4 regions of the Streptomyces sp. NPDC089915 genome follow, and region 2 is predicted to be linked to each of the others. Evidence: riboswitches for the same ligand, from Rfam matches in the RefSeq annotation. Region 2 holds a riboswitch; each other region holds the start of a gene.
What was found. Region 2 has a riboswitch for cobalamin ahead of AB0O29_RS06655 (ribonucleoside-diphosphate reductase subunit alpha). Riboswitches for the same ligand answer to the same signal wherever they lie in the genome.
Positions count from the first base shown of each region.

Region 1: another riboswitch for cobalamin. It lies ahead of AB0O29_RS06125 (energy-coupling factor ABC transporter permease); the one in region 2 lies ahead of AB0O29_RS06655 (ribonucleoside-diphosphate reductase subunit alpha).
Region 3: another riboswitch for cobalamin. It lies ahead of AB0O29_RS22815 (ABC transporter substrate-binding protein); the one in region 2 lies ahead of AB0O29_RS06655 (ribonucleoside-diphosphate reductase subunit alpha).
Region 4: another riboswitch for cobalamin. It lies ahead of AB0O29_RS08025 (hypothetical protein); the one in region 2 lies ahead of AB0O29_RS06655 (ribonucleoside-diphosphate reductase subunit alpha).

Region 1 is NZ_JBFBGN010000012.1:27,180-30,072, reverse strand. It holds gene AB0O29_RS06140 (SsgA family sporulation/cell division regulator) at 1-145, shown strand, start outside; gene AB0O29_RS06135 (hypothetical protein) at 239-754, shown strand; gene AB0O29_RS06130 (flavodoxin family protein) at 768-1,478, opposite strand; cobalamin riboswitch at 1,601-1,796, shown strand; gene AB0O29_RS06125 (energy-coupling factor ABC transporter permease) at 1,826-2,524, shown strand; gene AB0O29_RS06120 (energy-coupling factor ABC transporter substrate-binding protein) at 2,521-2,868, shown strand; gene cbiQ (cobalt ECF transporter T component CbiQ) at 2,872-2,893, shown strand, end outside.
Region 2 is NZ_JBFBGN010000013.1:48,306-51,198, reverse strand. It holds gene AB0O29_RS06655 (ribonucleoside-diphosphate reductase subunit alpha) at 1-1,054, opposite strand, end outside; cobalamin riboswitch at 1,201-1,335, opposite strand; gene AB0O29_RS06650 (GNAT family N-acetyltransferase) at 1,391-1,888, opposite strand; gene AB0O29_RS06645 (YbdD/YjiX family protein) at 1,980-2,177, opposite strand; gene AB0O29_RS06640 (carbon starvation CstA family protein) at 2,174-2,893, opposite strand, start outside.
Region 3 is NZ_JBFBGN010000080.1:20,330-23,222, forward strand. It holds gene AB0O29_RS22810 (iron ABC transporter permease) at 1-733, opposite strand, end outside; gene AB0O29_RS22815 (ABC transporter substrate-binding protein) at 793-1,782, opposite strand; cobalamin riboswitch at 1,818-1,957, opposite strand; gene AB0O29_RS22820 (hypothetical protein) at 2,076-2,585, shown strand; gene AB0O29_RS22825 (GMC oxidoreductase) at 2,736-2,893, shown strand, end outside.
Region 4 is NZ_JBFBGN010000017.1:7,714-10,606, forward strand. It holds gene AB0O29_RS08020 (prenyltransferase/squalene oxidase repeat-containing protein) at 1-816, opposite strand, end outside; cobalamin riboswitch at 931-1,072, opposite strand; cobalamin riboswitch at 1,144-1,282, shown strand; gene AB0O29_RS08025 (hypothetical protein) at 1,379-2,791, shown strand; gene AB0O29_RS08030 (DUF4430 domain-containing protein) at 2,870-2,893, opposite strand, start outside.

The sequences.
Region 1 (2,893 bases), on a different contig from region 2:
CAACGGCGAGCGCGGCTGCGTGGTCTCCGCGCGGGCCAAGGACGTGCGCGAGCTGTGCCGGCGGATGACCGAGCTGGTCCCGCGCGGGCAGGAGGACCGGCACTACGACCTGGACGCCGAGCTGAGCGCCCTGCTGACCTTCTGAGGCCGGGCCGGGCCCCCCGCGCAACCGCGGGGGCCCCTCGGGTGTCCTACCGGGTGACAGTCGGTTCCCGTCTCAGAGGATCGGGGGGACGCCATGCGTCACCACCCGCACCGCCGCCGGATCGTGGCCCTGGCCACGGGCGCCCTGCTGACCGCAGGGCTCGCGCTCGCCGCACCGGCCTCGGCAGCCGCACCGGCCGCCGTCCGCTCCACGACCCCGCTCGTCGTCAACGCCCGCTGGGGCGGTCACTGCACGTACGACCGGATCGTCGTCGACCTCCAGGGCTCCGTTCCGCCCTTCACCGTCACTCCCGTCTCCCAGCTGGTCTACGACGGGTCGGGCAAGCCCGTCCCGCTGCCGGGGAAGTACTTCCTGGAGATCCGCCTGCACCCCGCCGCCGGCCACGACGACGCGGGCAACAACGTCTACCGGGGGCCCCGGCTCCAGCAGATCGGCCTCAGCAAGCTCAAGGGCCTCGCCCTGACCGGCGACTACGAGGGGTACGTGACCTTCGGAGCCGCCTTCGACACCCAGCCCGTCTACAGCACCTCCGTCCTGCACGCGCCCGAGCGGCTCGTGGTGGACGTCGCCCACCCGAACACCTGCTGACACCGGGCCGCCCTCAGCGGTGTTCCGGGTTCGGGAAGTCGAAACGGCAGCCGGCGTCCCACAGGGACCGCTGGTTGCCGTGGGCGGGGAAGCCGCCGGCGCGCTTGAGGAGCGCCGCGAGGTGCATCAGGTTCCAGGACATGAACGCCGTATTGCGGTTGGTGAAGTCGTTCTCGGGGCCGCCGGAGCCCGGGTCCAGGTACGAGGGCCCGGGCCCGGCCTCCCCGATCCAGCCCGCGTCGGCCTGCGGCGGGATCGCGTAGCCCAGGTGCTGGAGGCTGTAGAGGAGGTTCATGGCGCAGTGTTTGACGCCGTCCTCGTTCCCGGTGATCAGCGCCCCGCCGACGCGCCCGTAGTAGGCGTACTGGCCCGCGTCGTTCAGCAGCGAGGAGCAGGAGTACAGCCGCTCGACGACCTTCTTCATGACGGAGCTGTTGTCGCCGAGCCAGATCGGGCCGCACAGGACGAGGATGTCGGCGTCCATGATCCGGCTGTAGAGCACCGGCCACTGGTCGCTCTCCCAGCCGTGGTCGGTCATGTCCGGCCAGACGCCGGTCGCGATGTCGTGGTCGACGGCGCGGATCAGCTCGGTGCGGGCCCCGGCCGACTCCATGACGGCGCGGCTCTTGGAGATCAGCCCCTCGGTGTTGCTGGTCTCGGGAGAGCGTTTGAGGGTGCAGTTGACGAAGACTGCGGACAGGTCGGAGTAGTCGTAGTCGGCCACACCCCCACCCTGCGGGCCGGCCGCCGCCCCCGCCAGCGCTCGGGGCCCGTCCGGGGGGCAAACGGAATTCGGCCGTCCGATCGGCCGGATCGGTCCGGGTTGATACCGGTCCGTGCGGGCGACTAGGGTCAGCGGGCCTTGGTGTTCGGGAAACCGGTGTGAAACCGGTGCGGCCCTCGCCACTGTGATCGGGAAGTCCAGCTCCACCCCTCGCGGGAGCCACTGGGACCGCACGGGAGACCGTACGGACCCGGGAAGGCGGAGCCGGGGCGGCAGTACCCGTCAGCCAGGAGACCGGCCGGGGCGCTTACGTCCATCCACGAGGTGCTGGAGAGGTCTCCCGACTCATGCACATAGCCGAGGGGTTCCTGCCCCCGCTGCACGCGGCCGCCTGGGGCGCCGCGTCCGCCCCGTTCGTCGTCCACGGGGTCCGCGCCCTGACCCGCGAGGTGAAGTCCCACCCGGAGAGCACGCTGCTCCTGGGGGCGTCCGGAGCGTTCACTTTCGTCCTGTCCGCCCTGAAGATCCCCTCGGTCACGGGCAGTTGCTCGCACCCCACCGGGACCGGACTCGGCGCCATCCTGTTCCGGCCGCCCATCATGGCGGTGCTCGGCACCATCACCCTGCTGTTCCAGGCCCTGCTGCTGGCGCACGGCGGGCTCACCACCCTGGGCGCCAACGTCTTCTCGATGGCCATCGCCGGGCCCTGGGCCGGGTACGCGGTCTACCGGCTGCTGCGCCGGTCCGGCGCCCCGCTGATGGTCACCGTGTTCTTCGGGGCCTTCTTCGCCGACCTGGTCACCTACTGCGTGACCTCGGTCCAGCTGGCGCTGGCCTTCCCCGACCCGGCCAGCGGCTTCCTCGGCTCCCTGGAGAAGTTCGCCGGCATCTTCGCGCTCACCCAGATCCCGCTCGCCGTCAGCGAGGGGCTGCTGACGGTGCTCGTGATGCGGCTGCTGATGCAGTCGAGCAAGTCGGACCTGGTCCGGCTGGGGATCGCCAAGCTGACCGGTACGCCGCGGACCGAGGAGGCGACGGCCCGATGACCAGGAACGCCAAGATCAACACCCTGCTGCTGCTCCTGGTGGCGGCGCTGGCCGTGCTCCCGCTCGCGCTGGGGCTCGGCGAGGGCAAGGAGGAGCCCTTCGCGGGCGCCGACGCCCAGGCGGAGTCGGCCATCACCGAGCTGAAGCCGGACTACAAGCCCTGGTTCTCCCCGCTGTACGAGCCCCCGTCGGGCGAGATCGAGTCGGCGCTGTTCGCCCTCCAGGCGGCCCTGGGCGCGGGCGTCCTCGCGTACTACTTCGGGGTCCGCAAGGGCCGCCGCCAGGGTGCGGCGCAGGCCCTCGCGCAGGCGCAGGCACCCGCCGAGCCCGCGCGGGAGCCGTAGCCGGTGCTGCCCATCGACGTGGCGG
Region 2 (2,893 bases):
CGTTCACGCGGCGCATGAACTCGTCCGGGATCCAGTGGGCGAGGTTCAGGTTGTGGGTGCGGCGCTGGTCCTCGCCGGTGTTGTCGCGGAGCTCCAGGAACTCCTCGATGTCCGCGTGCCAGGTCTCCAGGTAGACGGCGGCGGCGCCCTTGCGGCGGCCGCCCTGGTTCACGGCGGCGACGGAGGCGTCGAGGGTCTTCAGGAACGGCACGATGCCGTTGGAGTGCCCGTTGGTGCCGCGGATCAGCGAACCGCGGGCGCGGATGCGGGAGTACGACAGGCCGATGCCGCCGGCGTGCTTGGAGAGGCGGGCGACCTGGTGGTAGCGGTCGTAGATGGAGTCCAGCTCGTCCAGCGGGGAGTCGAGGAGGTAGCAGGAGGACATCTGCGGGTGCCGCGTACCCGAGTTGAACAAGGTGGGGGAGGACGGCAGGTAGTCGAGGCGGCTCATCAGCCGGTGCAGCGAGGCCACCTCCTCGACGGCGCGGACGCTCTCGTCCTCTGCCAGGCCGCAGGCCACGCGCAGCATGAAGTACTGCGGGGTCTCGATCACCTGGCGGGTGATCGGGTGGCGCAGCAGGTAGCGGCTGTGCAGGGTGCGCAGGCCGAAGAAGCCGAAGCGGTCGTCCGCGCCCTCGGCGAGCGCGTGCTCGACCAGGGCGTTCAGCCGGGCGGCGTGGGCGGCGACGAACTCGGCGGTGCGGTCGGCGATCAGGCCCTCGCGGTGGCCGACGGCGACGGACTCGGCGAAGGAGGACGAGCCCTGGCCGGCGGCCTCGTCGGCGACGGCCAGCGTCAGCAGGCGGGCGGCGAGCCGGGAGTAGGCCGGGTCCTCGGAGATCAGGCCGGCCGCGGCCTCGGTGGCGAGCCCGCGCAGCTCGGCCTCGTCGGCGGCGGCGCTGCGGCCGCGCAGGGCGGCGGCGGCGATCCGGCCGGGGTCGGTGTCGGGGAGGTCGGCCGTGAGCTCGGTGAGGGTCCGCAGCAGCGCGGCCCCGGGACCTTCTGCTTCGGGGTGGTCGGACTCGGCGCGCGGTGCGGCGGGCGCGATGGTCACGGGGGAGCTCTCCCTCACTCGGCCCGGTCATCGGCGGAGCGGGGCGCGAGCGGGCGCATGCGGGCGCGCGCAGAAGCGCGTTCGGCACCGCATGGCGTCCACCGGCCCAACCGCGAGGCCCGGACGAATCGACACCCCGGCTCGGTCGATCCGGGGGCACTGCCGGCAGGTCTTCGGACTCGCGGATACGCCCGTGGGCGTACGTCACACCGTTGCGGGACAGTTCCGGATTCCCACCGGATTCCCCTGCGGCGGCAGCAGCCATGAGCATACATGTGGGGGCGACCTGATGCGGTAGCCCCCACATGTTGTGTCGGGCGCATGCGGAGCGTGTCGTCACAGCTCCAGTCGGTACGTGAGCAGGGGCAGTTCCGGGACGGGCGACCAGTCCCGTTCGGGCGTACGGGTGAACCCGAGCCGCCCGTAGATCCGCTGGGCCCCGCGCATGGCCGGCTGGGTGGACAGCACCAGCGCGGTGACCCCCTCCAGGGCCCGGGCCCGTTCCACGCAGGCCCGTACGAGGGCCTCCCCGACCCCCTGGCCGCGGGCCTCGGCGGCCACCGCGAGCATCCGGAACTCGGCGTCGTGCGGGCCGGCGATGTCCGCGAGCCGGCTCCCGGGTGCGGCGAAGGTCACCCCGCCGAGGAGCACCCCCTCGCGCACGGCGACGAGCACCTCCCCGTCCCCGGCCCGGCCGGCGACGTCGCGGAGCACGTTCAGGTAGCGGTCGCCGTCGCCCGATTCGAGCAGCCCGTCCCCGGTGTAGGCCAGCCCGGTGATCTCCCCGAGCCGCCCGTACTCGTCTTCCCTTGCCGTCCTGATCTCGAAGTCCATGCCCCCGAGTGTGCGCCACGGCCCCGGCATGCCGAAGGCCCCGCCGTCCCGGTGGGGGACGACGGGGCCCTCGGTGACCCTCGGTGGCCGTTCAGCAGCAGCGGAAGCCCTCGCGGGGGTCCGCCTCTCGGGCGTCGGTGCGGGCCCGTTCGAACGCGCGGCGGGTCAGGACCTCGGCCGCGGGGTCGTGGGAGCGGGCGTGGGCGACGTAGCGGTCGTACGCGGCCTCGCCGGAGAACTCCCGTACGTAGTACCGCGCCTTCGCCAGCGCCCCGCGGACACCGCTCACGCGACGGGGTCCTTCACCCGGCCGCCGCCCCCGTCGAGGCCGGCCGCGGCGAGCTCGGCCTTCTCCTCGGCGGTGGCGATCAGGCCCGCCGGGGCGATGATCTTCGACTCGGACCACGGGACCTCGGAGAGGCGGACCGAGTCCGGGGCGGAGGCGGCCTTGAAGCAGATCCGCGCGGCGTCCACCAGGACGATGATGATCAGGACGGCGAAGAGGGCCGAGAGGACCCCGTCGACCGTGGCGTTGGTGACCACGGTGTGCATCTCGTCCATGTTCTTGGCGGGCGGCAGCACCTTCCCGGCGTCGATGCCGGTCTGGTACTTGTCGCGCTGCGCGAAGAAGCCGATCTTCACGTCGTCGGAGAAGACCTTCTGGTAGCTCGCGGTGAGGGTGACGGCCACGTCCCAGGCCAGCGGGACGCCGGTGACCCAGGCCCACTTGAGGCGGCCGGACTTCACCAGCAGCGTGGTGCAGACCGCCAGGGCGACGGCGGCGAGCAGCTGGTTCGCGATCCCGAACAGCGGGAAGAGCTGGTTGATGCCGCCCAGCGGGTCCTTGACGCCGACCCACAGGAAGTAGCCCCAGCCGCCGACGACGACCGCGCTGGCCACCCACACGCCCGGCTTCCAGCTGATGTCCTTGAAGGACTTGTGCACGTTGCCCAGGGTGTCCTGGAGCATGAACCGGCCGACGCGGGTGCCCGCGTCCACCGTCGT
Region 3 (2,893 bases), on a different contig from region 2:
CGACGAAGCCGATCGCCCCGCTGTAGGCCACCAGCACCCCGATCACCAGGGAGGTGAGGACGAACACGGCGGCCCGGAAGCGGCCGGTGTCCAGACCGAGGGTGCGGGCCCCCTCCTCCCCCGCGAGCAGCAGGTCCAGGGGGCGCGCGAGGGCGACGAGCAGGGCGGTCCCGGCGAGCAGCGCGACGGCCGGCAGGGCGAGTTCGTCCCAGCGGGCCCCGCCCAGGCCGCCCAGCGTCCAGAAGAGCACGGAGCGGAGCTGGTCGGGGCGCGCGGACAGCACGAGGACCAGGCTGGTCAGCGCCGACAGGACGTACTGCACGGCGACCCCGGCCAGGATCAGCCGCCCGGTGGTCATGGTGCCGCCGCGCCGGGCCAGGGCGTAGACGGCGACGAGCGCGGCGAGGGAGCCGGCGAACGCGGCCAGCGGGAGTCCGAAGGCGGTCCCGGCGCCCACCCCGAGCACGATGACCAGCACCGCCCCCGCCGACGCGCCCGAGGAGGCACCCAGCAGGAAGGGGTCGGCGAGGGCGTTGCGGACCAGGGCCTGGAGCACGGCGCCGGAGACCGCGAGCCCGGCGCCGACCACGGCCCCGAGCAGCACGCGCGGCATCCGCACCTCCCACACGATGGAGGCGAAGGCCCCGCCCCGGCCGCCGGGCCCGGCCAGCAGGAGGTCGAACACCCGGCCTGGGGCGATGCGTACGGGTCCCAGGGCCAGCCCCGCCACCATCGCGCCGGCCAGCGCGGCCGCGAGGAGCACCAGGACGGCCGCGGTGCGGCGGCGCCCGGTCACGCGGCGTCGGGGTGGAGCTGGCGGCCGAGGGACTCGACCGCGTCGGCCACGCGCACGCCGAGGACGGCCGAGGACAGCGGCAGCACGACGAACCGGCGGTTCTTCACGGCGGGAACCTCCGCCAGCGCCGGATCGTTCAACAGGCGCTGCTTCTTCGCCTCCACGGGGGTGCCGCCGTAGTCGTAGATGAGGATGGTCTCGGGCCGCCGCTCGATGACCTTCTCCCACGGCACGTCGCCGAAGGTGTCCTGGAGGTCGGCGAAGACGTTCGTCCCCCCGGCCAGGGAGACGATCTCGTTGCCGATGCCGTTGCCCCCGGAGGTGAAGGCGGAGGACTCTCCCGAGTCGTAGACGAAGACGGACGGGCGGGGCCGGTTGCCGACCCGCGCGGTGACGGCGTCGATCCGGCGCTGCTCGTCCTCGATGAGGGCCGTGCCGCGCTCGGGCACGCCGAAGGTCCGGGCGACCTCGGTGATCTCGGTCTTCAGCTGGGCCAGCCCGACGCGGCCCGGGGTGCAGTACTCGACGCTGAGCCGGGAGCCGATCCCGGCCCGGGCCAGCCCCTCGCGGTCGCGGCCCTGGTTCTTGTCGAAGGCGCTGGAGTAGCCGCCGTACACGAAGTCCGGGTCGGCCGCGAGGAGCACCTCCTTCGACGGGTACTCCTTCGCCAGCACCTTGACGCCCTCGTAGGCGCTCCGGTAGGCGGGCAGCACCGCGTCGTCGAGGTAGGCGGTGCCGGCCATCCGGTCCTGGAGGCCGAGGGCCAGCATGATCTCGGTGGCGTGCTGGTTCATGGTGACGGCGCGCTCGGGCGGGGCCTGATAGGTGCTGCTGACCCCGCAGTTGGTCACGGTGTACGGGAACCCGGGCGCGGACCGGGCGCCGGGGGCGGGCCGTTCCTCCCCGGGCGGACCGCCGCACGCGGTCAGGGACAGCAGGAGCGCGAGCGCGGTGAGCGGGCGCGGGGCGGCGCGGAAACGCGGCATGGTGAGGCCTCTCCGGGGGATCCTCGTCCCCGGTCGACGTGAAGAGGCGGTGCGTCAGTGTCTGACTCCCGGGACCCCGCGGAGGGGGTCGCCGGTCACAGTGGCGGGACCGCACCGGATTCACACCGGTTTCCTGTCCTGCACCGCCCGGGACAACCCGGCCAAGTCTGCCAGATGCCGTGTTTGCCCCACAGAGGGGACCAAGGGCTCCCGAACCGCCCCCGCCGCCGGTGGCGGGAGCGGCCGGTACGGAGGATCGTGGGCGGCGAGGGGAGGTGCGGAGGAGGTCGCTCATGCGTCACGGCAGCCACCCGGGCCATAGCGGTCCCGGGCGCCCGGCCAGGGCCGCCCGCCTCCTCCTGGCGCCCCTCCTGGCGGCGCTGCTGCTCGGTGCGGGCACCGGCGGCTCCGGCGAGACCGTCTCCCTCGACGGCGACCGCCCGGGCGAGCGGCTCGACGTCACCCTGACCCGGGTCGTCGACCCGGCGGGGCCCGCGCCGGCGCCCGGGGCCGACCGGCTGGTCGCCGTGGAACTGCGCCTGCGCAACACCGGGACGGTGCCGTACGAGGACTCCCCCGCCCCGGCCGCCCACCTCCTGGACACGACCGGCCGGCGCTTCACCGGCCTGAGCGGCGCCACGGACGCGGGCCAGGCCCTCCCCGACGCCGTCACCCTGGCCCCGGGCGGGTCGGCCACCGGCTACGTCACCTTCAGGCTGCCGTCCGAAGCCCGCCCGGCGGCGGTGCAGTTCGCCCTCGACGGCGGGCTCGGCGACGACGTCGCCCACTGGAGCCTGCCCTGACCCGAGCCGCGCCCCTGCCGCGACCGCTGACGTGACCCCCGCCGCGCCCCCTGCCGGAACCAGCCGGAAATTACCTCGACGTATCTAGTGACTTAGCAGGCACCCGCCAGTAGAACTTGTTCCCACTCCGTCGAGAGTGAGGAACGCCACATGAGCGACAAAGGCCTGCACAGCAAGGTGACCAAGGGTGTCTCCCGACGTGGATTCATTGCTGGAACCAGTTCTCTTCTGGGGGCCATGGCCCTCGCCGTCAACACCACGCCGGCCCGCGCGAATCCCGCCACCGCCGTCACGAACGCCCCCATCGC
Region 4 (2,893 bases), on a different contig from region 2:
CGGGTAGGCGTACGCGTCGGTCTGCGCGGGCGTGGCGAGGAAGTCGGCGATCTTCTTCGCAGCCGGGCTCTTGCGGTCGGCCGCCGCGAGGGCGAACACCGCTTCGGTGGTGAGGAAGTGGTTGGGGGTGGTGGAGCCCTCGTCGACGACGCGTTCCCCGTCCGTCAGCGTCCCGGTGACCCAGCGGGTGGCCGCGGGCACGTCGACCCGGCCGGCCGGGACCTTGGGCGGTGCCGTCGGAACGGTGGGGTCGGGGGTGGTGAAGCCACGGACGTCGTCCGGAGTGAAGGACGGCTTGCCCTTCGTGCCGGCGACGTCGGTGCCGCCGTAGACCCAGGCCTCCACATCACCGGGCTTCGGGTGCCGGGCCATGGCCCCCTGCTGGCTGTAGGACCACTTCCGCTGGCCGGGCGAGGCGGTCCAGTACGACCAGTAGGCGGTCGCCTGCGGAGTGAGGACGCAGGGTTCCCTCTCGGGCGTGGGGTACTGCGTGCCGGTGCCCTTGCCGATGCGGCAGATGAAGGCGGGGCCGTCGTGGACGGTGCCCTCCATGGTGAACCCGGCGGTCCGCAGCAGCTCGTAGCCGGTGGTGGGGGTGGTGTCGCAGCCCTTCTCCAGCTTGCCGCCGAACGGGCCGAAGTCCACGGCGACGAGGGCGCCGGTGGTGGCCGTGCACCGCTCGACCGGGTCGGCCGACGCGGGCACGGCCCCGCCCACGAAGGTCACGCCCGCGGCGAAGGTCAGCAGCGCCGCCGCTGTGAGCGACAACAGCCCCTTGTGCCGCATGCGTTGCTCTGCTTGCTGTGCGGTCCCCACCACGGCCCCTCGTGTCGGCCGGGCGGACCTGTGCGTGGCAAAAGGACTCCCGCGGCCGGCATGGCGGCAGGGAAGGCCGTTTCGAACCACGCCGTAGTCCGCGACGGCGTTTCTCGCTGCAAAAAACCTGGCTCCAGGCATTCCGACTCGCCCGGGCGGTGCCGGGCCTACGGTTGCGGGTCAGCGCCGGATTTCGACCGGCTTCCCCTGGAGCTGAGTGCTTATCAGTCGGAGTGGAACACGCGGATAAAGACACCGTCAAGGTGGTCTGCGTCTCACGCGGAACGGGCTCCCGGCCCCTCGATCGGGGCCGCTCACGGTGGCTGGCGGACCGTTGATCACTCGGGTAGCGTCCTGGGCTGCCACATGGGGGAACCCGGTGCGAATCCGGGGCTGACGCGCAGCGGTGTGGAACGGCAGGGGGCCGTTCCGAGCCCGAATGCCCGTGCGGCATGGCACATCACAAGCCGTACCACGCGTTCGGACGGCCGCCACCGAGCTCCGGGCCGTCCGCCCGCACGAGCTCCGGTCAGGTCGGCGTCCCTCATTCCAGGAGCAGGCCATGTCCCGTCCCCGTACCGCCCGCCGCCTCACGCTCGCGGTGCCCGCCGCGCTCGGCGCCCTCGCCCTCACCACGCTGCCGGCCTTCGCCACCTCCTCGCCCGCACAGATCGCCACGTCCAAGACGAACGGTGTGACCTATCTCAAGTCCCTCCAGGCCGCGGACGGTTCGTACGCCGGGGCCGGACTGTCCAACGAATGGGCGTTCACCGCCTTCGCGGCCACCGGCACGGCGGTCGTCGACGTCCACCCCGGCGGCGACACCACGAAGAACGCGCGCACCGTCTACCGCAACCTGCTCTCGACGGCGGGCTGGCCGCAGGCCTCCCCGGTCGTGACGGACTACGAGCGAGGCACCCTCAACGCCTACGCCGCCGGCATCGACCCGGCCCGCGTCTCCGCCTCCCGCAACCTCATCGCGAACGTCTACTCCTACTGGCAGACCGCCGAGACCGGCTACTTCGGTCCGTCCGGGAACTTCAACGGCACGGTCTTCGCGGCCCTTTCGCTGGGCGGGGCCAAGACCCAGGCCGGCGGTGCGCGCGTGCCGCAGGCGCTGACCGACGCGATGGTCACCCGCATCCGGGCCAACCAGCACGTCGACGGCGGCTGGACCTACAACAAGGCCGAGGGCAACCCGACCGTCCTCAACTCCGCGGGCGACGTGGACATGACCGGCGCGGCCATGGCGGCCCTGTGCGTCTCCGGCGTCGCGAACACCGACACCGACGTCGTCGAGGCGAAGAACTTCCTGAAGAGCAAGCTCGTTTCCGGAAGCGGCGCCTTCAACTCCCTCTACGGAGTCAACACCAGCTCGAACGGCTGGGGCGTGGCCGGCCTCAACGCCTGCGGATTCAACCCGCAGACCGGTGACTTCCTCACCGGCAGCGGCAAGACGCCGATCGACTTCCTCATCGCCAACCAGTACAACCCGGCGGGCGGCTTCAAGTACAAGCCCTCCGACACCAGCGCCAGCGCGTACGCCTCCATCGACGCCCTGCGCGCGGTCGCCGGCGGAGGCTTCACCACCGCCCCGCCCGTCCCCGTCACCCCCGGCGCCCCGCAGTGGGTCGCCCAGTCCACCTTCACCGCCGGCACGGCCACGAAACTGGCACTGACCGTCGACGACGGCGCCGGCGGCCTCAAGGTCTGCTCGGTGGCCTTCACCCCGACCGGGACGACCACCACCCTCGGCGACGTGCTGGCCGCCGCGACAGGCGGCGCCACCCCGTCCGGTTGCGTCACGAGCGTGACCCCCTCGTCGGGGACCGGCACGATCACCGACGTCAACGGCAAGGCCAACAGCGGCTCGAACACCTGGAAGGTCAGCGTCGACGGCTCGGCCTTCGCCGGGGCCCTGCGCGAGAAGGTCATCAGCGTGGGCGACACCATCGCACTGCGGTGGGGTGCCTGACCTGCTCACACCGGCGCGGGGTACGGGCCTTGGGCCCGTACCCCGCCGAAGGGCCTGGCAACGGCCCTTCGGGCCGGATTAGAAAGAGGTCCAGGTGAAGGC